3 regions of the Parashewanella sp. 2210YD4-3 genome follow, and region 1 is predicted to be linked to each of the others. Evidence: predicted binding sites of a transcription regulator. Region 1 holds the regulator's gene; each other region holds the start of a gene.
The links. Region 1 encodes FliA, which starts transcription of late flagellar genes. Its sites were predicted from a motif close to CTAAAGNTNNNNNNNNNNNNGCCGATA; they were not measured.
Positions count from the first base shown of each region.

Region 2: the regulator FliA is predicted to act here: its motif matches at 5,818-5,844, upstream of pomA (flagellar motor protein PomA).
Region 3: the regulator FliA is predicted to act here: its motif matches at 3,870-3,896, upstream of AC1EU0_RS02915 (cytoplasmic protein).

Region 1 covers NZ_JBWQOG010000004.1:146,524-154,408, reverse strand. The annotation lists gene flhF (flagellar biosynthesis GTPase FlhF) at 1-1,359, shown strand, start outside; gene AC1EU0_RS07890 (MinD/ParA family protein) at 1,418-2,296, shown strand; gene AC1EU0_RS07885 (RNA polymerase sigma factor FliA) at 2,289-3,008, shown strand; gene cheY (chemotaxis response regulator CheY) at 3,189-3,572, shown strand; gene AC1EU0_RS07875 (protein phosphatase CheZ) at 3,591-4,328, shown strand; gene AC1EU0_RS07870 (chemotaxis protein CheA) at 4,389-6,545, shown strand; gene AC1EU0_RS07865 (protein-glutamate methylesterase/protein-glutamine glutaminase) at 6,561-7,676, shown strand; gene AC1EU0_RS07860 (hypothetical protein) at 7,679-7,885, shown strand, end outside.
Region 2 covers NZ_JBWQOG010000001.1:118,220-126,104, reverse strand. The annotation lists gene nadK (NAD(+) kinase) at 1-776, opposite strand, end outside; gene grpE (nucleotide exchange factor GrpE) at 963-1,559, shown strand; gene AC1EU0_RS00530 (ankyrin repeat domain-containing protein) at 1,646-2,284, opposite strand; gene dxs (1-deoxy-D-xylulose-5-phosphate synthase) at 2,697-4,562, opposite strand; gene ispA ((2E,6E)-farnesyl diphosphate synthase) at 4,571-5,449, opposite strand; gene xseB (exodeoxyribonuclease VII small subunit) at 5,461-5,703, opposite strand; gene pomA (flagellar motor protein PomA) at 5,974-6,741, shown strand; gene AC1EU0_RS00505 (flagellar motor protein MotB) at 6,744-7,673, shown strand; gene AC1EU0_RS00500 (RNA methyltransferase) at 7,750-7,885, shown strand, end outside.
Region 3 covers NZ_JBWQOG010000001.1:679,864-687,748, reverse strand. The annotation lists gene AC1EU0_RS02925 (EAL domain-containing protein) at 1-2,318, shown strand, start outside; gene AC1EU0_RS02920 (hypothetical protein) at 2,338-3,561, shown strand; gene AC1EU0_RS02915 (cytoplasmic protein) at 3,657-3,836, opposite strand; gene AC1EU0_RS02910 (methyl-accepting chemotaxis protein) at 4,063-6,087, shown strand; gene AC1EU0_RS02905 (RidA family protein) at 6,259-6,609, opposite strand; gene AC1EU0_RS02900 (hypothetical protein) at 6,759-7,526, opposite strand.

The DNA of each region.
Region 1 (7,885 bases):
GTTAAAGAAACTTTGGGGGCCGATGCCGTGATTATGTCCAATAAAAAAGTAGAAGATGGAATCGAAGTGGTTGCAGCTGTGGATTATGATGAACCACAACCCAATATCCCTCAGCCAACTGCGGCACCGACTAAGGCCAAACCACAGTCTGGATTCAGAAGCTTGTTAGATGATAAGGTTTCACTGGGGCAAAGACGTAAGCCAGCCACTAAAGAACCTCAGCAACAATCAGCTTCCGCTGACTCATTGCAAGCGATACTTGAGCGCCAACATTCCAAGCTGCAACAACAAAAGCAACAAAAACAAGAAGACTTGGAATTACCAGCATGGGCTCGTGGAATGGAAAACGTTGCCCAAAAACAAACCAAAGCCGCCACGTTCACGCCAAGTCCAGAAAAAAATAAAGCGGCTTCAGCTAGCAATAATGAAATGCAACAGATGCGAGATGAGTTAGCTTCTCTGCGTAACTTATTAACCCATCAAGTTTCTAGCCTGTTGCACGAACAAAAGCAGCGAGTTGATCCTATTGGAGCAATGCTGGAAACAAAACTAATTGAAGCTGAATTCACTATGCCAATAGCTAAACAGCTAGCAGAATTAGCATCACATTATTCACCTGCCGAATTGGTGAGCGTTCTACCTCAAAATTTAGCAAATTTACTCGACAACCAAGGCGATGATATTGTAAAACGTGGCGGAGTCGTAGCGTTAGTAGGTCCTACTGGAGTTGGAAAAACCACGAGCTTAGCGAAAATTGCAGCCAGATTTGCAGCGATGCACGGCAGTGACCAAGTGGCGTTAATTACTATGGACCATTATCGTATTGGAGCCTATGAGCAACTAGCCACTTATGGCAAAATTATGGGGTGCCCAGTAAAACTAGCTCATGACTTACCAGAGTTGGAACAAATACTCTATCAATTTAGAAATCGTAAACTAATATTGATAGATACAGCGGGTATGGGGCAAAGAGATCTGCGTCTATATCAACAATTAGACAACTTAGCAGAAAATAAACGCATACCTATTCGCAATTATCTGGTATTGTCTGCAACATCCCAGCGTCGAGTGTTGCAAGAAGCGGTAGAGCATTTTCAGCGTGTTCCATTAGCTGGTGCAATATTAACTAAATTAGACGAATCGGTTTCATTAGCTGGAGCCTTGAGTGTAGTGATTGAAAATCAACTCTCTCTTGGTTACGTGACAGATGGACAGCGAGTTCCTGAAGATATGCATGTGGCAGATTCTTTAAAATTAGCCAAACAAGCATTGTCAGTTTTAGATGAATCCAATCCTGATTTCGTACATAATACGAATTCTGACTGGGAAGTTCGACAAAACGAACACTACCAACATTAATGACAGATTTAATAGCAGGTAAAGCGAATAAATTCGCTTTGGCAGTTTGAGTAAAGCTATGACCCAAGATCAAGCAAGCGGTTTACGTATGATAAATCAACCTAATAATGAAAAAGTGAAAGTTATTGCTGTAAGTGGTGGTAAAGGTGGTGTTGGTAAAACCAGTGTTTCCATTAATACTGCAGTGGCTTTAGCTGAAAAAGGCAAGCGAGTACTAGTACTAGATGCTGATTTAGGTTTGGCTAATGTCGATGTCATGTTAGGTATCCGTGCTGAAAAAAACCTTTCCCATGTTCTTACCGGTGAAGCCGAATTGGATGATGTTATTGTTCGCGGCCCTAAAGGGATAGGAATCATACCGGCTACATCAGGTTCACAAAACATGGTTGAGCTTACATCTGCTCAACACGTTGGATTGATCCGTGCATTTAGTGAAATGAAAACACAATTTGATGTGCTCATTGTGGATACCGCAGCAGGCATATCAGATATGGTGCTGAGTTTCGCAAGAGCCTCTCAAGACGTGCTAATTGTCGTATGCGATGAACCAACATCTATTACCGATGCTTATGCATTGATAAAAATACTTAGCCGTGAACATGGCGTGTTCCGTTTTAAAATTGTTGCAAACATGGTTCGTTCTCTTAGAGAAGGAATGGAGTTGTTTGCGAAGTTAAGTAAAGTTACCGATCGCTTTCTCGATGTTGCTTTGGAATTAGTTGCCACTGTTCCTTATGATGAAAATGTTCGAAAATCAGTGCGCAAACAAAAGTTAGTTGTTGAAGCTTTTCCAAAATCACCTTCGACCATTGCTTACCACAGTTTAGCCAACAAAATCACCAATTGGCCCATTCCTGAGCAGCCTGGTGGTCACCTAGAGTTCTTTATTGAACGCTTGGTTAAAAGGCCTGAGCAAGAGGACGATGTGAGTGAATAAGGCCGCTGCGTATACTAGTTTTGACGATAGGACAAATGTAGTCGAACAGTATGCTCCACTGGTTAAGAAAATCGCTCACCACCTTCTAGCGAGACTTCCAGCATCTGTTCAACTTGACGACCTATTACAAGCCGGAATGATGGGGCTTTTAGAAGCCTCAGGTAAATTCGACAGCGGTAAAGGTGCAAAGTTTGAAACGTTTGCTGGCATTCGCATACGAGGCGCCATGTTGGATGAAATTCGTCGAGGAGATTGGGTGCCACGGTCGGTTCATCGAAATCAACGTATGGTTGATCAGGTGATAAAGAAGCTTGAGCAAGAATTAGGAAGAGAAGCTTCAGATATTGAGATTGCGGCCGAATTAAATATACCAATTGAAGAATATCACCATATTTTAAATGATGTGGCGACAGGAAAAATCGTTGGTTTTGAAGATTTAGGCGTTTCGCATGACGTGATCCGTGAAGAGCAGCAGCCTGAAGATCGTGCTTTTGATGCTCTATCAGAGCAAAATTTTCAAAAAGCGTTAGTTGAAGGCATTAAACAATTGCCTGAACGAGATGCTTTAGTGCTATCACTGTATTATGACGAAGCTCTTAATTTAAAAGAAATTGGCGCTATTCTTGAAGTGAGTGAGTCAAGGGTAAGCCAAATATTGAGTCAAGCCATGCTCAGGCTTAAAGGTAAGCTGAGAGACTGGACGCAAAATTAAAAAAGCAAAAACTGTATAGTGGCTTATAGATAGCTACTTTTGATTGATGGGAAATCCTTGTTAGATGCGCTACGGCCAGTTTGGATATCCAAATACTAATTGGTTGTTTAACTTTGTCTAATTAAGTTTCCGTTCGCTTTTACCATAAAGATAAGATTACAAAAGCCCTTGGAGGAAACCTTGGACAAGAATATGAAGATACTTATTGTTGATGACTTCTCAACAATGAGACGTATCATTAAAAACTTGTTGCGGGATTTGGGATTTAATAACACCCAAGAAGCCGATGACGGAACCACCGCACTACCTATGCTGCAAAAAGGCGACTTTGACTTTGTGGTCACTGATTGGAATATGCCCGGTATGCAGGGAATTGACTTACTTAAGGCCATTCGAGCTGATGAGAAACTCAAATCTATTCCTGTACTTATGGTGACAGCTGAAGCAAAGCGTGAGCAAATTATTGCTGCTGCTCAAGCTGGTGTTAACGGCTATGTAGTAAAACCATTTACTGCAGCCACCCTAAAAGAGAAGCTTGATAAAGTTTTCGAAAGACTGGGCTAACCTGAGCAAGGACGTTGTATGTCGGAAGAAATATCAGGCCTGATCACTCTTGAGCAGGCGCAACAGCTAGTTGAACTTCTATCTGCAGGAGAGCAACAACAAGCAGATGAAATCATTAAAGAGATTTCGTTGCCTATTCAAAATGAGCTCTACGAGGAAATTGGTAAGCTGACACGTGACCTGCATAGTGCATTGGTCGACTTTCAAGTTGATAGCCGCCTCACTGATTTAACCAATAATGAAATACCTGATGCAAAGGAACGCTTGAATTACGTTATTGATATGACGGAACAAGCCGCGAATAAAACCATGGATGCGGTTGAAGAGTCACTTCCATTGGCTGATGCTTTGATCAGTAACATCAATAATGTCCAACCTGCTTGGGACAAGCTCATGCGTCGAGATATTGATCTTGAGACGTTCAAAAAATTGTGCTTTGACATCCAAGATATGATGCAAAGAAGTGGGCACGATTCCATTAGATTACGAGATTTGCTTAACCAGATACTTATGGCTCAAGACTTCCAAGATATCACGGGACAAATGATCAGACGTGTGATCGAACTTGTTCATGAAGTCGAAAGTAGCTTGGTATCTATGCTAACTCTTTTTGGTGAGCATGCATCAGCAAACTCGGAAGAAAAAAATAAAAATAAAATTGAAGCTGAAGGTCCGATTCTAAATGCCGATACAAGGGATGATGTTGTATCTGGACAAGATGAAGTCGATGATTTGTTATCTAGTCTAGGTTTTTAAAATCTAAGCGTTGGCTTGAGGTGATAATAAGCAGGCATTTGGTACTGCAAGGAGTGTAGGATGGACTTTTCTATTGATGAAGAGATCCTTCAGGATTTTTTAATTGAAGCTGGCGAAATTCTAGAGTTATTGCAAGAGCAATTGGTTGATCTTGAGAATAACCCAGAAGATACCGAACTATTGAATGCCATATTTCGTGGATTCCATACAGTAAAAGGTGGTGCAGGGTTTTTAGGCCTTACTCCAATGGTTGATGTGTGCCATGAGTCGGAAAATACCTTTGACTTGCTAAGAACGGGTAAGCGATCGGTAACTGCTGAGTTAATGGACATCATTTTGCAGGCTGTAGATGCTATCAATGTGATGTTTAATCAAACTCAAAATGGTGAACCGCAGCAAGAAGCGTCTTCGGAATTGCTTTCTCAATTAAAGTTACTTAGTTCAGGCGAGCCTTTGCCTAGTGAATTAGGTGCAGCGCCAGTATCGGCTGAACCTATTATTGAAACTCCTGAGCCAAAGCCAGAACCAATTCCTGAGCCTGAAGCCAATCAAATAGAAGCTATTGATGATATTACCGAGACTGAGTTTGAAGCCTTATTAGATGCTTTACATGGTCAGGGGAAAGCGCCGACATCTTCGGTAACTCAGGAAACCTCTGAGTCAGACCAAAGTGATGATATTTCTGAAGATGAATTTGAAGCCCTATTAGATGAACTTCATGGTACAAACGGCTTTAACGCAAATATAGCATCTACTCTTGAGCAGATCACACCTGATGCAGTGACAGAACAAGAATCTGATGAAATTACAGAAGATGAATTTGAAGCTCTACTCGATGAACTGCATGGTAAAGGAAGTAGTCCTACAGCACAGTCAGACAATTCACCTGCGAGCGCTGAATCTAAAAATAATGTTGAATCAACTCCAAAAGTTGAAGCTTCACCCAAAAAAGAAGAACCCAAAAAACCGATACAGCATCAAGTTGTAGAGAAAAAAGAGGCTGCGAAAAAAGAAGCGCCAGCAGCTCGTGTTGCGGCACCTAAAGGTGAAACAACGGTTAGGGTAGACACTTCACGCTTAGATCAAATCATGAATATGGTTGGGGAATTAGTCTTAGTTCGAAATCGCCTAATTAGTCTAGGTGGAAATCGAGAAGATGAAGCCATGTCTAAGGCGTTAGCAAATTTAGATTTAGTGACGGCCGATCTTCAAGGTGCGGTAATGAAAACCCGCATGCAGCCTATTAAGAAAGTGTTTGGTCGCTTTCCTCGTGTAGTAAGAGATTTAGCTCGTTCTCTGGATAAAGACATCAACCTTGTGATGATAGGTGAAGAAACAGACCTTGATAAAAACTTGGTAGAAGCCTTGGCAGATCCCTTGGTTCACTTGGTTCGAAATTCAGTGGACCACGGTATCGAAATGCCAGATGAACGTGAGGCTAATAACAAGCCTAGACAGGGAACAATAACCCTATCTGCAAGCCAAGAAGGCGATCATATTCTTTTGAAAATTGAAGATGATGGCGCGGGCATGGATGCAGAGAAACTAAAAAAGATAGCTATTAGTCGGGGAGTTCTCGATGAAGATGCTGCAGCAAGAATGTCTGATGAAGATGCTCATAACTTAATTTTTGCACCAGGTTTCTCAACTAAAACCGAAATTTCCGATATCTCAGGCCGTGGCGTTGGTATGGATGTAGTGAAAACCCGAATTGCACAATTGAATGGTACGGTTCATATACATTCGCATCAGGGGCTAGGTACCACGCTGGAAATTAAAGTACCGTTAACGTTGGCGATTATGCCTACTTTAATGGTTGAAGTGGCTAAACAGATCTTTGCACTTCCATTGTCCAATGTTAGTGAAATATTTCATTTAGATTTAACCAAAACCAATGTCGTCGATGGACAGCTAACCGTTATTGTCCGCGAAAAAGCGATTCCACTTTTTTATCTTGAGAATTGGTTACATAGTGAAAGTTATTTCCAACATGGAGAAAAAGAATTTGGACATGTCGTGATCGTGCATATTGGAACCATGCTGGTTGGTTTTGTGGTTGACGCATTAATTGGGCAAGAAGAAGTAGTGATTAAGCCGCTTGGTAAGCTATTACACGGTACACCTGGGATGGCTGGCGCAACGATCACGTCGGATGGCGGCATAGCTTTGATTTTAGATGTCCCTGGGTTATTAAAGTTTTACGCTACAAGAAAATAATAATAAAGAGGTTCAATGGCTATTAAAGTTCTAGTCGTCGATGACTCAAGTTTTTTTAGACGACGCGTGAGTGAGATCCTCTCTCAAGATCCAAATCTTGAAGTGGTAGCCGATGCTCGCAATGGAAAAGATGCATTAGCAAAAGTGGCAGAGTTTAAGCCCAATGTAATCACCATGGATATCGAAATGCCTATCATGGATGGGATCACGGCAGTAAAAGAAATCATGGCCAATAGTCCAACGCCAGTGCTGATGTTCTCATCGTTGACTCATGATGGTGCTCAAGCGACATTAGACGCGTTAGATGCTGGAGCATTAGATTTTTTACCTAAAAAATTTGAAGATATTGCGACCAATCGCGATCAAGCGATTCGTTTATTACAGCAAAAGGTTAAGGCATTAGGTCAGCGCAGGTTGTTTCGTCGTCTTCCGAGAAACAATGTAAAACTAGCTGAGTCAAGTCGAGTAACTAGACCTGTATTAAAGGCTTCAGGTAGTAGCGAAAAGCGAGAAGCTGCTTCGGTTGTTCAGGCGCCATTCAAAGCCAGTGGTAAACAATATAAGGCGCTGGTTATTGGAACGTCAACTGGCGGTCCTGTGGCTCTACAACGCATTTTGACTCAGCTGCCAGCTAATTATCCTCATCCAATATTGTTGATTCAGCATATGCCTGCAGCATTCACTCCAGCATTTGCCTCTCGACTAAATGGTTTGTGCAAAATCCAAGTTAAAGAAGCTGAAAATGGTGATGTAATGAAACCAGGGTGTGCCTACCTTGCACCGGGCGGATTGCAAATGCTGATTGAAAAAAGTGGCGCTTATGGTCGAATAAAAGTGATTTCTGGTAAAGAAGAAATGAACTACAAGCCCAGTGTCGATATTACCTTTGCATCAGTATCTAAAGTGTTTGCCGATAAAGCCTTAGCCGTTGTCCTTACAGGAATGGGGGCTGATGGCCGTGAAGGGGCTAGGCTGCTTAAAACTGCAGGTTCAAGCATTTGGGCTCAAGATGAAGCGAGCTCAGTGGTCTATGGTATGCCGCAAGCAGTAACCCAAGCTGGATTATCGAGTAAATCTATTGCTCTAGAACAAATGGCAAATGCCATTATTAAAGAGACCATGGAACGATAATCATGCCGATACCAAAGTTGTACCTGAATTTGATCATATTTTTATTATCAATCGCTTTGGTATCTGTCGCTGCACTTGCTTTTGAACAATATCAAAAAATTGCTCGAATGGAAGTTGAAGTTGAACAGCTGAAGGCTTCTCAAGTGGTGTTTGTAGTTAGTGATGAGGACTCTGAAACACTTACTCAATGGTTACAAACAAAGCCTGAA
Region 2 (7,885 bases), on a different contig from region 1:
ATGATCTCATCACCGGGGAGAACAGATAGGTGTACGTGACCGTCGCAGCTTACTTCAAAGTTGTCTTCATGCTCGGGTGATACCAACAGCTTTATTGTACTTTTCGCATCCACAACAATAGGTCGGCATGACATTGTGTGTGGAAACATAGGAACTAAAATTAGCGCATCTAAATTGGGCGTTAATATCGCTCCACCTGCGGACAATGAATAAGCCGTTGATCCAGTTGGAGTTGAAATAATCATACCATCAGCACGTTGGCTATACATGAATTTGTCGTCGATATAGACTTCAAACTCAATCATGTGTGCGACTTGGTTAGGGTGCAATACCGTTTCATTAACAGCGCTATTGCTGGCTTTTAACTTACCATGACGATGAACTTCTGCCTCCAGCAAAAAACGCTGCTCAACTTCAAAATCACCTTCTAAAACCGCAGCGAGTGTGCTTTCAAAGTCATCAGGAGATATATCAGTTAAAAAGCCTAAATTTCCACGGTTGACACCTATTACTCCGATATCAAACCGAGATAAGACTCGAGCTGCTCCCAGCATATTGCCATCACCGCCAACGACAATGGCTAAGTCACAACGTTTGCCTATTTCTATCAGTTCAACCGCTTCGACGCCTTCACCAATATCTTTAGCGACTCTTGATTCAACCAATACCTTCAAACCACGAGATTTTAACCAGTGATTCAGTGCCGTTAGGGTTGCATTAGCCCCAGAATGTTGAGGTTTGCCAATAAGTCCTATGGTGGTAAATTTTGCCTTCATACAGATATTAAAGTTCTGGTTACCTTGATTTAACTTAGTTTAGTACCGTTAAACTACTAGAGTACAGTGATTTGGGGTTGAAACGATAAAAATGATCCCCATAATAAGCGCATAGTAGATAAAATACCATTACTAGGGTATCCCGTAGCTAATGGTCGTAATAAAGCTTGTATAGCTGGAGTTAAGATGAGTAAAGAAGCAGAAAAGGTACAAGAAGAACAAATGGATGAAGTGGCTACCCCTGAAACAGAAGCTGAAACCGTTGAGTCTCCTGAATTAGTGGATGAATTGACTCAGGCTAATTTTCGTATCGAAGAGTTAGAACAAGCTCTAGCTGCTGCTACAGCTAAGGTCGATGAGCAAAAAGACTCTGTTGTACGTGCTGCTGCTGAAGTTGACAACATTCGTCGTCGTGCAGCTATGGATGTTGAAAAAGCACGTAAGTTTGCATTAGAGAAGTTTGTGAATGAGCTTTTGCCAGTTATGGACAACATGGATCACGCAGTAGCAGGCCTAAACATCGAAGATGAAGAAGGCCCAATGAAAGCGTTGCATGAAGGTGTTAACCTAACTCGTAAGACTTTAATGAGCGCTGTAGAAAAGTTTGGAGTGAAAGTGGTTGACCCTACCGGAGAAACTTTCAATCCAGATCAACATCAAGCCATTGGTATGCAACCTAGCGATGACCACCCTGCTAATACTGTGATGGCCGTGATGCAAAAAGGCTATATGTTGAATGACCGCCTATTGCGCCCAGCAATGGTGATGGTGTCTCAAGGTTAATTTACTGTACTTGTGATACTTGCAGATGAAAATCAAGGCATCATGATTATAAATGGCGACTTTATGTCGCCGTTCATCATAGTTACTCAGCTATATAAAGGATCATCGAAAGTATTTTCAAAGGTTGTTGTCTCAAAGCGGTCGTCAGTTTGAGCTTCTTTTCCACTTTCAGTTTTTTGTATTTTTTCAATTGCTTCTGTGTGATTGTCATCATCTTCACTTGCTTGAATTGTTGCTTTCTGCTCTGGTACGAAAACGCAATTCCAGCCGCCATCTTTGTCAACACTATCATTTTGCAATGATACTAATGCACTAGAAATTTCAGCTTTAGGCTCTTTTTGTATTTTTTCATCAAGTAATTCAACAATGTGAAAATGTTTTTTTGTGTATGCAACCTGAATTGGAGTTTGTCCGTGTTGATCACAAGCCCAATGATCAGCATTATTTTCAAGTAACAACTTCGTTATTTCTCCGTACCCCTTGTAGGCAGCGATATGGAGTGGAGTTATTTGATTTTTCATTCCTGCTGTATTAGGGGAGGCACCTTCTTTGAGTAGCCTAGCTACGATGGCAGAGTTTTGTTTATCTACAGCGACCCATAAAGGAGTTTCATTAGGGGCTATGGGAGCAAAAACGTCTAGATTTACACCAAATTTAAGCATTTCATAAACTTTTTCATCGAGTTTAAATTTGACGAAATAGATAATCTCTACACTTGAATCCAATTGAGTAATCGCCTTTTCGATTAACCGCTGATGTTCAGAAGCGACAAAAAAGTTTTTCCAGCCTACAGGGCGTATAGACCAAGTGGAATTACTTCCACAGGCTGTCGACGATGCTGAGACTTTATAGATTCTCGTTATCCCATTGGCGGTGATTGACAATTGCTTTCCTTCATGTTGCGCAATTGTGGTCAAATCTACACTATGAACGGAGCCTAGGTAATTTGTGACTGCATATTCTAGATCAAGATTTAAGGTAGATTCAGCGGACATGAAAAATAAAGTTAGCAATGATCAAATTGTAAACAGGACTATCTTACAGTTGAGTCTTTTTTAAAAGTCCATTGGGTTAATTATGATTAATCCTGACCGTGGGATGGAAAACAGATAAAAAAAAGGAGCTGAAAATCAGCTCCTATTTTAAAAACTCGTTGATTTGTTTAATGATACCTTCTGCGTCAATATTAAGCTCTGCTGCAACTTCTGTTTGAGTGCCTTGCTTAATAAATTCATCAGGTAAACCAATCTGCAAGGTGGGTTTAAGTATCTTGTGTTTAGCAAAGAACTCAATGACACCAGAACCTGCACCACCCATAATGGCGTTTTCTTCCACGGTCACAATCACATCATGAGAAGCGGCTAGGTCTTTTAACAATTCTTCATCTAGCGGTTTTACAAAACGCATATCTGCAACCGTTGTATCCAAGGTTTCGGCTGCTGAAAGTGTTGAAGATAAACGAGTACCGAAATTTAAAATGGCAATATTTTTACCTTGGCGCATCATGCGGCCTTTGCCAATTTCTAGAGCCGTCATTTCCTCAATCTGCTCTGCCCCTGTTGCGCTGCCGCGAGGGTAACGAACCGCCGTTGGGCCATCGTTGTAACGATAACCGGTATATAGCATCTGACGACATTCGTTTTCATCAGCAGGCGCCATAATCACTATATTAGGAATACAGCGTAAGTAGCTTAAGTCAAAGGCACCTTGATGGGTTGGACCATCAGCGCCAACAATGCCGCCACGGTCAATTGCAAATAACACGGGTAATTTTTGCAGGGCAACATCATGGATCAATTGATCGTAGCCACGCTGTAAGAAAGTCGAATAGATTGCGACAACTGGTTTGAAGCCTTCAACAGCAAAACCTGCACCTAGTGTTACGGCATGTTGCTCAGCAATGGCGGCATCAAAATATTGTTTAGGGAAGCGCTGAGAAAATTCCACCATACCAGAGCCTTCACGCATGGCTGGTGTAATTGCTAGTAATTTCTCATCATTGGTGGCAACATCGCAAAGCCACTTACCAAATACCTGAGAAAAGCTTGGGCTGCTGGCCTTACTCGCAGGTTTTTTAAATTCACTTGGGTCAAATTTAGGTACAGCATGCCAGCCAATAGGGTCTTTCTCGGCAGGAGCATAACCACGACCTTTTTTGGTCATAATATGCAAAAATTGTGGCCCTTTGAGCTGACGCATATTGACAAGTGTTTCCACCAAAGCATTAACATCGTGTCCGTCAATGGGGCCGATATAGTTAAAGCCCAGCTCTTCAAATAAGGTGCCCGGCACGACCATACCTTTGAGGTGTTCCTCAGTACGGCGAACCATCTCTTTCACCATTGGCATATCTTTGAGCACTTTTTTACCACCCTCACGGATGGTGCTATAAAAGCGTCCCGACATAATTTGAGCAAGATGATTATTTAGGGCGCCAACATTTTCAGAAATTGACATCTCATTGTCATTTAAAATGACTAACATGTCATTGTGGAGGGCACCAGCGTGGTTTAGGGCTTCAAACGCCATACCACCTGTAATTGCACCATCACCAATAACAGAAACCACTTTACGACCAGATTGCTCTTTATTCGCAGCGATTGCCATACCTAGAGCAGCACTAATAGAAGTACTGGAGTGACCGACACTAAAAGTGTCGAATTCACTTTCTTCACGGTATGGAAAAGGATGCAAACCGTCTTTTTGACGAATGGTATGCATACGGTCACGACGACCGGTTAGAATTTTATGTGGGTAAGCTTGATGACCAACGTCCCACACCAAACGATCATAGGGTGTGTTATAGACATAATGAAGTGCCACTGTTAGTTCTACAGTGCCAAGGCCAGAAGCAAAATGTCCGCTGGATTTACCAACAGATTTTAGTAAGAACTCTCGTAATTCATTAGCCAACTGAGACAGCTGACTTTTAGGGAGAAGCCTGAGTTCTTCAGGGGTATTAGCTTTTGCCAGTACCGGAAATTGCGAAATATCCATGCTTATACTGAATCTTATACTCGACGTGCCACGATATACTGGGCGAATTGTTCGATTAACTGCGTATTGTAGGGTAATTTACTTAAAGCGGATAGTGCATCCTCAATTAATTGTGTTGCGGTTTGTTGCGCGCCTTGCAAACCAAGTAATTGTGGGAATGTACTTTTATTCGATTCTTCATCCGACCCTTGTGGCTTTCCAAGTTCTTCTGTTGAAGACGTAATATCAAGAATATCGTCTTGAACTTGAAAGGCTAACCCTAGAGATTGTGCATATTTCATTAAAGACGCGCGGTCAACGTCATTTGCATCAGCAGCAATTATCGCCAGTTCAACAGAGCAAGAAATGAGTGCTCCTGTTTTTAGGGCGTGCAATTGAGTCAGTCGTTCTAAATCAATTTGTTTATCTGTGGATGCTAAATCAATGGCTTGACCACCACACATTCCAAGGTAACCTGCTGCTTTTGATACTGAACGGATCATAGCGAGTTGTTGCTGTGGCGTAAATTCGGTGTCGCCAGATAATATCTCAAAAGCTAACGTTTGAAGTGCATCACCAGCTAAAATAGCAGTGGCTTCATCATAGGCGATGTGAACGGTAGGCTGCCCACGGCGTAGATCATCATCATCCATCGCTGGTAAATCGTCATGGATTAATGAATATGCGTGAATACATTCAATAGCGGCAGCGCAAATGTCTAACTTATCGAGAGACACACCCAGCATATCGCCAACACTGTAAACAAGAAAGGGACGAATACGTTTTCCGCCCAGTAGCGCACCGTGTTGCATCGCACTTTTCAAGCCTGCAGCGTGATCGGGCAAGCACGCTAATTGTTGCTCTAGATAATGATTAATACGGTCTTGGTATTGAGCAATAGCATCAGTCAAGATGGGTTGATTCACTACTGATCACCATTATTGTCAAAAGGAACTAATTGTTCTTGGCCGTTATCATCAAGCAGTATTGAAATTTTTTGTTGTGCTTGTTCCAGTTTTTGCTGACTTTGGCGCACAAGCGCAATGCCTTGCTCAAATTGCTTTAGCGCATCATCTAGCGGTATATCACCTTTTTCAAGTTCGGTTACAATCTTTTCTAATGAAGTTAACGATTGTTCGAACGTTAAACTTTCAGATTTCTTGGCCAAAATTTTCGCTCCCTAAGCAGCCGTTGAAACTGTCACAAGGTATATCAGCAGGCGATGTGGGTCAAATTTCCTCGTGGAATAATTGCTCAATAAAGAGCAGAGATTTAATTATTTCTAAACCTTTAGAAACCATGACCGATAAATATGTGAGCGAAATGTAATCTGACTGGTTAAAGATTGTGCGTCAAGGCCACGACTTCACACTTGGCTTTAGATACACTATGCCGCAGTTTATAGACGCGATTTAAAAGCAATATTTGAGGGACGGTTTTGGATTTAGCTACGCTGATTGGAATTCTTGGGGCTTTTGGCTTCGTAATTGCGTCGATGGTCACCAGTGGTGGTATCGGGGTTTTTATTAACGTGCCGTCGCTGCTTATCGTTATTGGTGGTTCATTATTCGTGGTAATGATGAAGTACAACCTTGGACAGTTTTTTGGTGCTGTTAAAGTAGCGATTAAAGCCTTCATGTTCAAACTGGATAAACCGGATGAGCTGATTGAACAATGCACTAGTATGGCAGATGCAGCACGAAAAGGTGGCTTTTTGGCGCTTGAAGAAGCTCAAATTTCAAATAGTTTTATGCAAAAAGGCATTGATATGCTGGTAGATGGCCATGATGGTGAAATGGTTAGAACTGCGCTAGAGAAAGAAATCGATTTGACGGCCGAGCGCCATAAAATCGGTGTTGGTATCTTTAAAGCCATGGGCGATGTAGCACCAGCAATGGGCATGATCGGAACTCTGATTGGACTGGTTGCCATGTTGCAATCTATGGATGATCCTAAAACCATTGGCCCTTCAATGGCTGTAGCATTGCTTACCACGCTTTATGGGGCCGTTATTGCCAACATGGTGGCAATACCTATTGCGGATAAATTAGAACTGAGAATGGGCGAAGAAACCTTAAATCGTAATCTTATTATGGATGCGGTATTAGCCATTCAAGATGGTCAAAATCCACGAGTAATTGAAAGCTTCTTAAAAAGTTATTTGTCAGAGAAAAAGCGTGGTGAAAGTAGCGCAGAGGGAGAATAAGCATGGCGAAGAAGGGATGTGACTGCCCACCGCCAGGTGCTCCTATGTGGTTGGCTACCTTTGCCGATTTAATGTCGCTATTAATGTGCTTTTTCGTTTTGCTGTTAGCATTTTCTGAAATGGACGTGCTTAAGTTTAAACAATTAGCTGGTTCAATGAAATTTGCTTTTGGTGTGCAAAACCAAGTGAATGTGAAAGACATTCCTAAAGGTACCTCTGTTATCGCGTTAGAGTTTCGCCCTGGGCGTCCAGAGCCAACACCTATTGATACCATCAATCAAAAAACTGATGATATGACTCAGCAAACCTTGAAGTTCCAACCAGGTGATGCTGATAGTGCTGGTGGTGTGCAAGAGCAGCAAGGTGAAAAACGTGGTGGTGACTCGATTGCCACGGCTCAAGAAGTAGAAGTGGCAAAACATTCTCAAGAAGCACAAGCGCAACAAGATCAGATTAATGAGCAAGTGAAGAAAATTGCTCAACAACTTGAACAGCAAATTCAAGATGGTGCTTTAGAAGTGGAATCACTAGGGCAGCAAATTATCATCCGTATTCGTGAGAAAGGGTCATTTGCATCAGGTTCTGGATTTTTACAACCTAGATTTAGACCTATAGTGCGTAAAGTTGGTAAAGTGCTGAAAGATATTCCGGGTATTATTACGGTTTCAGGGCATACGGATGATACGAAAATCAGTAATGAGCTTTATCGTTCCAATTGGGAACTATCCAGTAAGCGAGCACTTTCTGTTGCTCATGAGATGATCAAAGCGAAAGGGTTTGATGAGTCTCGTTTAAAAGTTGTTGGTATGGCATCGACAAAACCACTATTTCCAAATACTTCAGCAGCTAATAGAGCCAAAAACCGGCGTGTTGAAATTGCGATTGAGCAAGGAAAGGCGATGGAGTCTGACGAGATTAACGTTGGGCAATAACCCATTCTCATATAGAATAATTAAGAGGGCTTGCAGATATGTAGGCTCTCTTTTTTATAGCTTGGGAATGATTTTTATGAAAACACCTCATGTTGCCATTGGCCTTCAAAACCCCAAAACGCCTATTAATGTTGATGCGGTAATGCGAGCCTGTGGCTGCTATCAAGTCGATGCGGTTGTCTATACTGGCGCACGTTACGATAGGGCGGTTA
Region 3 (7,885 bases), on a different contig from region 1:
TGGTTATCATCCAAGGTTTTTCATTTTGGATGTCTTTTCAAACCCATAAGCAACTTGAGCAGCAGCAAATCAGCAGCCGAATAGCAAATGCGGTGGAAGTATTTAGAAACCAATTTGATGCGCGTAGCTTTTACCTAGGTGTATTTTCTGAGGTAGTGTCTCAAGACTATAGTTTGAAAGAAATTTTCATCGAAGGTGACATGGGCAGCTTTCTCACGGCCTTAGGCAATCATCAGCGACGAATTAAAGCGAATTTATCCATGTCGGTGGATAAAGACGGAAAAATTATTGCTCAGTTGATCAGTGGTAAAAATGATAAAGGGCAAACCCGCTATCGTTTAGGACCTGAACAAGGAAAAGCCTTTTCTGTTTCATTGAATAAAGCACAATCTACAGTGAATTTATTGTATCAAGTGGGTGGTAGTCTTTATCAAATGCAGTTTTCTCGTATCACTGCAGGAGGAAATACCCTACTAGGTTGGGTAGGCTTTGGTTTTAAAATAGACGCTGAGTTGGCTACAGAATTAATGCAGCAAACGGGACTGACAACAGGTTTTGCTTTGGTTGACCCACAATTAAAGGTTTCTGACGTTCGTCAATCGACCGCTACAGACGGTGATATGTTAAAAGACTTGGCTTATCAGTTGGTGGGCAAATTTAGTGACCGTCGCTATCTATTTTGGAGCCAAAAACTCGGTGCTATTGATAATAAAGCACTCTACACCTACATGTATCTGCCAAGGGAGCAAGTACTGGCTCCGTTAAAAGAGCAATGGTGGCAACAGCTATGGATTGTGATTTCGATGTTGCCGTTATCAATGCTGGCGGCTTATTACATTTCTCGCAGTATTACTAAGCCCATCAAGCACATGATTGAGCAGGCCAAGTTTATTGCAGGTGGTAATTACGATCATAAAGTAAAAGAAAGCTCCACCATAGAACTTGCGCAATTGGCTCACGAATTTTCTGAGATGCAACAGGCCATCTTGAGTCGTGAGCAGCGAATTGTGTATCAAGCATTCCATGACCCTTTGACCAATTTACCAAACCGAAATGAATTGGACAGAATGCTCTCTACTTGGCTGGAGCATGATGAGCAGTTCATGATTTGCTTGGTGAACGTGAAACGCATGACAGAAGTTAATGCCACGCTTGGTCATGGTGTCGGTGATGAAATTATTAAAGAAGTCGGTCGTCGCTTAGAAAGCATGAAAAATGTGAACTTTGCATGCCGCATTTCTGGTGATGAATTTGCACTGGTATTGAATGATTTTCATGTCGATGATATTGGTCAGTTAATCGCATCATTACGTGAAAAAATGGCTCGCCGCTATCGTTATCAAGGGTTATCGCTTGAGTTAGACTTAACCATGGGGGCTGCGATACGTAATCACTCTTCTTCGATGTTCTCGGTCTTACAGCAAGCCAATACTGCTTTGCAATACGCTAAAAGTAATAAGCTTGAATATCAGGTATATGATAAACAGATTGATGAGCATACGGTTGAACGATTACAACTTATCAATGGCTTAAAATCGGCGATTGAAAGTGATCAGTTAGTTTTATACTACCAACCTAAGTTGTGTTTACAAAAAAATGCAGTGATCAAAGTTGAAGCGCTTGTACGTTGGGCACATCCAGAGAAAGGCATGATCCCACCTGACGTATTTATTCCTATTGCGGAAAAAACAGGACAAATGAATGCACTAACACGTTGGGTGTTAGAGACTGCGATCAAGCAATATAAACAATGGCGTGCGCAAGGTATTGAGCTGGGTATCGCCATAAACATTTCTGCTGAAAATCTCAAAGACAGCAGTTTTTGTCAATGGGTGTTGAATACCATTAATCAGCATCACGTACCCATGTCGGTATTTACTTTGGAAATCACTGAAGATGCCGTGGTGTCGGATTTAGACAGTGCCATTATGCAGCTAAGTTATTGGCGTGCTAAAGGGCTTAAACTGTCTATCGATGACTTTGGTACTGGCTATTCATCATTAGGACAATTAAAGCAGCTTCCTGTCGATGAAGTTAAAATTGATCGATCGTTTGTACAGCAGTTGATGTCAAATACTGATGATCAGATCATCGTTAAGTCCACCATTGAACTTGCCCATAATTTGAATCTATTTGTGGTTGCCGAAGGTGTTGAAAATCAAGATACGCTGGATTGGTTAAGAGAGCGTGGATGTGAAATGGCCCAAGGCTATCATCTAAGCAAGCCTATTTCAGGCTCGGATCTTGAAACTTGGTTATTACAAAGTGAATATTTTTACCACAGCACATCTTCAAATACAGATTTAGTCACTGAATAAATAATAAGAAAGGAATAACATGAAGTTAGTTGTTATTGGCTTATTGTGTTTATCAACTTCTGCAGTAGCCGTTGAACAAAAGTGGTCAGGAATTATTGACTTATCAGTGGCTAATGTTGATGGAACACAGAGTTACCTTAAAGGTGGGCTAGGAAAGTTCAGAGCTAACAATGGTGCTCAGTTAGCACTATCTCAGCTTGGCCTTAGCCATCATCTTGAGCTTAGTGATAAATGGTCAACCAAAATTGTAGCGAATGGCTATTGGGATAACGTCGACGATGGCATTGGGATCACTGAAGCCGTTGTTAAATATCGCGGTTTACCGACTGAAAGTGGTTATCGGGTTGAAGCGCAAGCTGGGATCATGTACCCCAATATTACCCTTGAAAACCTTGCAACAGCTTGGGCATCGCCATACACGTTAAATTATTCAGCCATCAATGCATGGTTAGCCGAAGAGGTCCGTCATACAGGTGTAAAAATCGGAATCACGCGTTTAGGGAAGTTCTTTCAATCGCCCCATAGCTTTTCATTTAATGTGGAAGCATTTACCAATAATGATACGACAGGAGCGCTATTAGCTTGGCATGGCTGGACCCAAAGCTCTCGACAAACTTTATGGCATGAGACGATTCCTGTTCCTCACCTCCCTCAATTTGACGGTGTGTTAAAAGGGCAGGCAAAACAATCAGATCCATTCATTGAGCTAGATAACAGACTCGGCACTCATATTTCAGCGCAGTGGTCATGGCGCGGCAACGGTCGGTTATTGATAGGGTATTATGACAATAATGCCAATACCAAGGTCGTTAAGCATGGTCAATATGCTTGGCGTACCCGTTTTCATCATGTTGGAGTCAAATGGCGCTTACCAGCTCGAGTTGAAATGATTGCTCAATACATGAAAGGTGACACACTAATGATGGCGCCTGAAGGGTTTGATGCCGTCAATAACGATTATCAAAGTGCAAATATTTTGCTCAGCCGACGCTGGCAGCAACATACTGTAAGTGGTCGCCTAGAACACTTTTCGGTGACAGATAATGATAAAATGGTGACTGATAATAATAATGAATCTGGTCGTTCTTTAACGTTATCTTATCGTTACCAAATCAAGCGTGGTTGGTTTATCCATACAGAATTTAACTGGATAGACAGTGAGCGCAAAGCCCGAACCAGTATTGGCTTACCTAAACACCTTATTGAAAGGCAATGGCAACTGGCTATGAGGCACTTTTTCTAGCCATTAGCATTTTCATTGATAAAAATGCCTTTGGTGACATCATAATTCACCAAAGGCACTTTTGCTCATGGGGCAATTATTAATTCACGAGTATATTAAGCCTTAGTATTGATGATATGACCTGCGTTGCCGACAGGTTTTGGTGCCGCACTGCTGATGAGTTGCATGGCCGTTTCACCTTCTGCTTTTTGCTGTTGCTTGGCCATTTGCATCACTTTCACATTAGTTGTTTGTTGATTTGCTGCTGATTGAACATTTGAACCACTGATATCCATTTGTCTTTCTCATGTAACCCTGAGTTCTTATTTTATCGGCCAAATCTTGATGCACTTTACTCATATTTAATAGAAGATTTTTATTTTCAAAAAAGCGAAAAAATTCCAACGTTAAATTCAAGGTCGATTAACAAAAAATGAGATATTGCACATAGCTCATAAAAATTAAATCATATAAAATCCGCCGAAAATAGAGTAAAGAAACTATTCGGTGGTCGTATTAATTATGTTTAAAAATAAAAGTATCTCATTTCAGGTGCTATCCCTGATAACGGTGTTAATTGTATTTGCCTTTGCTAGTACCGCCACTCTGATATACAAGCAAGCCAAGACCCTCTATTTAGAACAAACCTTGAGTGATCATCAGAGTAAAATTGATACCTTAGCAAAAGCCCTCAGCGAAGAATATCAAGCTTTTTTACTTTCAGCAGAGCACCTCGAAGGAGCACTCGTCCACGGGTATTTGCATGGATTAGCCCCAGCCGCCGGAAACGATTCAATAAAAGGTAAGTCTGTAGATCGAATTGAAGCTTCGGGAAAGCCTTTATCGGAATTAACGCCTGTTATTGACCGTTTTAAACAAAATACTGAAGCTGATGCCACTATCTTTTTACGAGATGGTGATGATTTTATTCGCGGTATTACTACGTTAAAAAATGCCAATGGTCAAAGAGTGGTAGGAACTTACCTTGGAAAGTCACACCCTGGTTATAGCAAGTTAATGTCAGGGCAGCCTTATTCATCCATGGTCAAGTTATTTGGTAAAAACTACCTTGCTTATTATCGGCCCTTACTCAATAACGGTCGTATTTTTGCGCTCGCATTTGCTGCTATTCCCCTACAAAAAGCGACTGAGTCCATATTTAAAGCAATTGAAGAAGTGAAGTGGGGTAAAGGCGGTGAAAGTTTTGTGGTTAATGGTGCAAGCGCTGAGCGTGGAAATTATTTATTGCACTCCAATATCAACTTCATAGGGCAAAATATCCAAAGCACAGTAAACGATGATGGTCGTCGTCCACTGGCTAATTTAATGGATACGATTAATGAAGTGCATTTTTATCAATCTCAATCAGGAAAAGACATACAACAAAAATACATGGTGACTTCCTATGTATCTGGTTGGGATTGGGTAATAGGTGGTGGCACTTCAGTTGCTGAAATTACTGAAGGCAGTACCTATTTGCTTAAAATCATCCTAACCATTGCCGTTGTTGTGTGTCTTGTGGTGATTGTGATCTTGTATTTGGTCATGCAAAGGTTATTAGCACCAATGGCAAAAAATCACGATTACATGAAGCGCCTAGGTAATGGTGAAGTGAGTTTAACGGTTGAGGGTGGGGATGCTTCATCAAATAATGAGATGGCACAATTAACCGCTGTTGTTGGCAGTATGGCAGGTAGACTGTTTGAATTGACCACAGATATAAAAGATATCAGTACATCCTTAGCTGCCCAAGCAGAACAGGCCAAAGGTAATGCGGAAGGAAGTTTAATTTCAGCTGAGTCTCTACAGTCGCAAATTGAGCATATTGCTACAGCAACGGAAGAAATGGCCGCGTCGGCGCAAAGTGTTGCTGGGCAGGTTGAGCAAATCGCAATGAGTGTGCGAGAGGCTAATGATGATGCAATAGCTGGAACTAAAATCGTTGAAAATATGCAGGCTAAAGTATCTTCGCTATCTGAGCAAATTCAATCATCGTCTGAAGCGATCCAAACCGTAGAAGTGGAAAGCAACAATATTCAAAGCGTCACCAAAATGATTGATGAAATTGCTGAACAAACCAACTTGTTAGCCTTGAATGCGGCTATTGAAGCAGCGAGGGCTGGAGAGCAAGGCCGAGGCTTTGCGGTTGTGGCAGATGAAGTTCGAAGCCTAGCGGCTAGAACCCAGCAATCAGTTAAAGAAGTAGTGGGTATCATCAGCCAGTTGCAAAGCAGTACACAAACAGCCGTTAAGCTGATGAAACTTAGCAGTGACCATGGACTAGAAGTTGACAAGCAGGCTGAAGAGACTGGTGGTGCGCTTTCTGGTATTGCCACTCGAATATCCCATATCGAACAAATGGCACAAGAAATTGCCGCGACTTCTGAACAACAAGCGAACGTGAGTACTGAAATTGCCTCCAGTGCAAATGAAGTCACTGTTTTAAACCAAAATAATTATAAAGCGGCACAAGATACGGCTCAAAGTTCACAAGAGCTGAACCAATTATCCAATCAATTATCAGAAAAAGTGAGTTACTTTAGATAAGGAAAATAATATTCACAGGGAGGTGATATTTAAAAAGCATCTGAAATGGTTAAAGTATATTGATTTTAGATTCAAATTTTATAGAGTAACCCGTGTTTGCTATCACAAAATCAATACTGTTCGTAGCATAGGACAATAGTTGGCGCTAGCATGACTAACGCCGAATCACTTTTATTTTTCTGCTGCGACCACTGAAATTTCAACAAGTAATTCTTCACGTGCCATATTAGCCGTGACACACGCTCTTGCGGGTGCGTGACCTTCTGGCACCCATGCATCCCAAACGGCATTCATTTCTGCAAAGTATTGCATATCTTTGATGTAAATCGTGGCGGATAAAATGTGCTCGCGATCACTGCCTGCTTGCTCTAGTAATGTATCGACCTTATCTAACATGGTCTGAGTTTGCTCAGTGATCCCTTTAGTGGCATCGGCGCATACCTGACCACATAAGTAGATAGTGCCATTGTGCTTAACAATACGACTCATACGTTGTTTGGTTTCAAGTCTTTCGATGGACATTACAGGAGTTCCTTGGTCATTAGAAGGTCGCGTATGTTAGCAAGAAAAGACAGAGTTAAAAACATTTTTAGGCATATAAATCATATAAGTTAAGATTGGTAAGAGCTGGCATATTTTCAACTTGATACAAGAAGTTAAGGTGCATTAGATCAGTGAAGCATTTCATCTAATGTTTGCTTCATCAGCTCTCCATACATGTTTGAGGAGGCACTTTCAGCTATTGCTTCATAAAATTCCTGACACCTTTGTTCATTAGATGTCGCTAAAAATTTCATTAGCCAAGTTCTGAGCTTATCGGATTGTATATGTGCGCCAGAGCATACCTCTATTTGCTGTAACTGTTGGTAATCTAGTAAGTTTCGCTTGCTAAAATAGCCAAAAATCGTTATTAAACTTGATGATAATTGGCTTATAAACGTTGAATTACTAAGGCAAGATTCGATGGCTCGATGATATTTTCCGGTATGACTAGAATTGGCTCCTGTTGTTTTTGGCTTTTGTGGCTTAATCGTCTCTGTTTGAGAGCTTTTATGTGCCATTTTCAGCTGAGAGGTTTGCTGAGGTTCATTGCTAAGAGGCGTTTCAGGTCCAGCACTAGCTTCGATTGCAGGTAGCTCTATTTCAGGTTCTAACGCTAGTAAATTCTTGTTACTTATCATCATAGGAACACAAAGGGCGCAGGCTTGACCATCAGTGAATTCACCTGTTTTTTCCAACATTGATTCTAGGGCAAGTTGTAATAAGGTATCGTGGGCTCCTAGAAACTGTGACTCATTCTTTTTTAACCTTTCGTTGTCAGTTTTACTTTCGAGCAGACATAAGCCAATAGCGAGTTGAGCCCTTGTAATCCCAATCGCTCCACAAGATTGATATAAAACTGCAATAGAAAAATTTTGATTAGGGACTCTTTTTGTCAAACTTATACTTTCTAGTAGGCAATTTGAATTCTTCCCCAAAATAGCAACTAATTGCTTGATTCATTGAGGTTAAAATAACATGTGTAGGATTAGAGCAAGACGTATGCTTCAATGCATAGAGTTGGTCTGTTGGCGTAATTTTGCCATCTAAAAGTACCTTTAACGACTGTATTAATGGCTCCATTGCTTTAATACAAAAATCAAAAGGCAGCTTATAAAGTCCGTTACTACGGCTGAATTCGGTATCAATTAAAAGAGGATTGAGGGGAGCTATCGGTTTGTCTTGTGATGATGAAGTCCCTATTTGGGGTAATGTAAGTGCTTGGGGGTGAGTTTGAGTTGGAATGCACCTAACTATT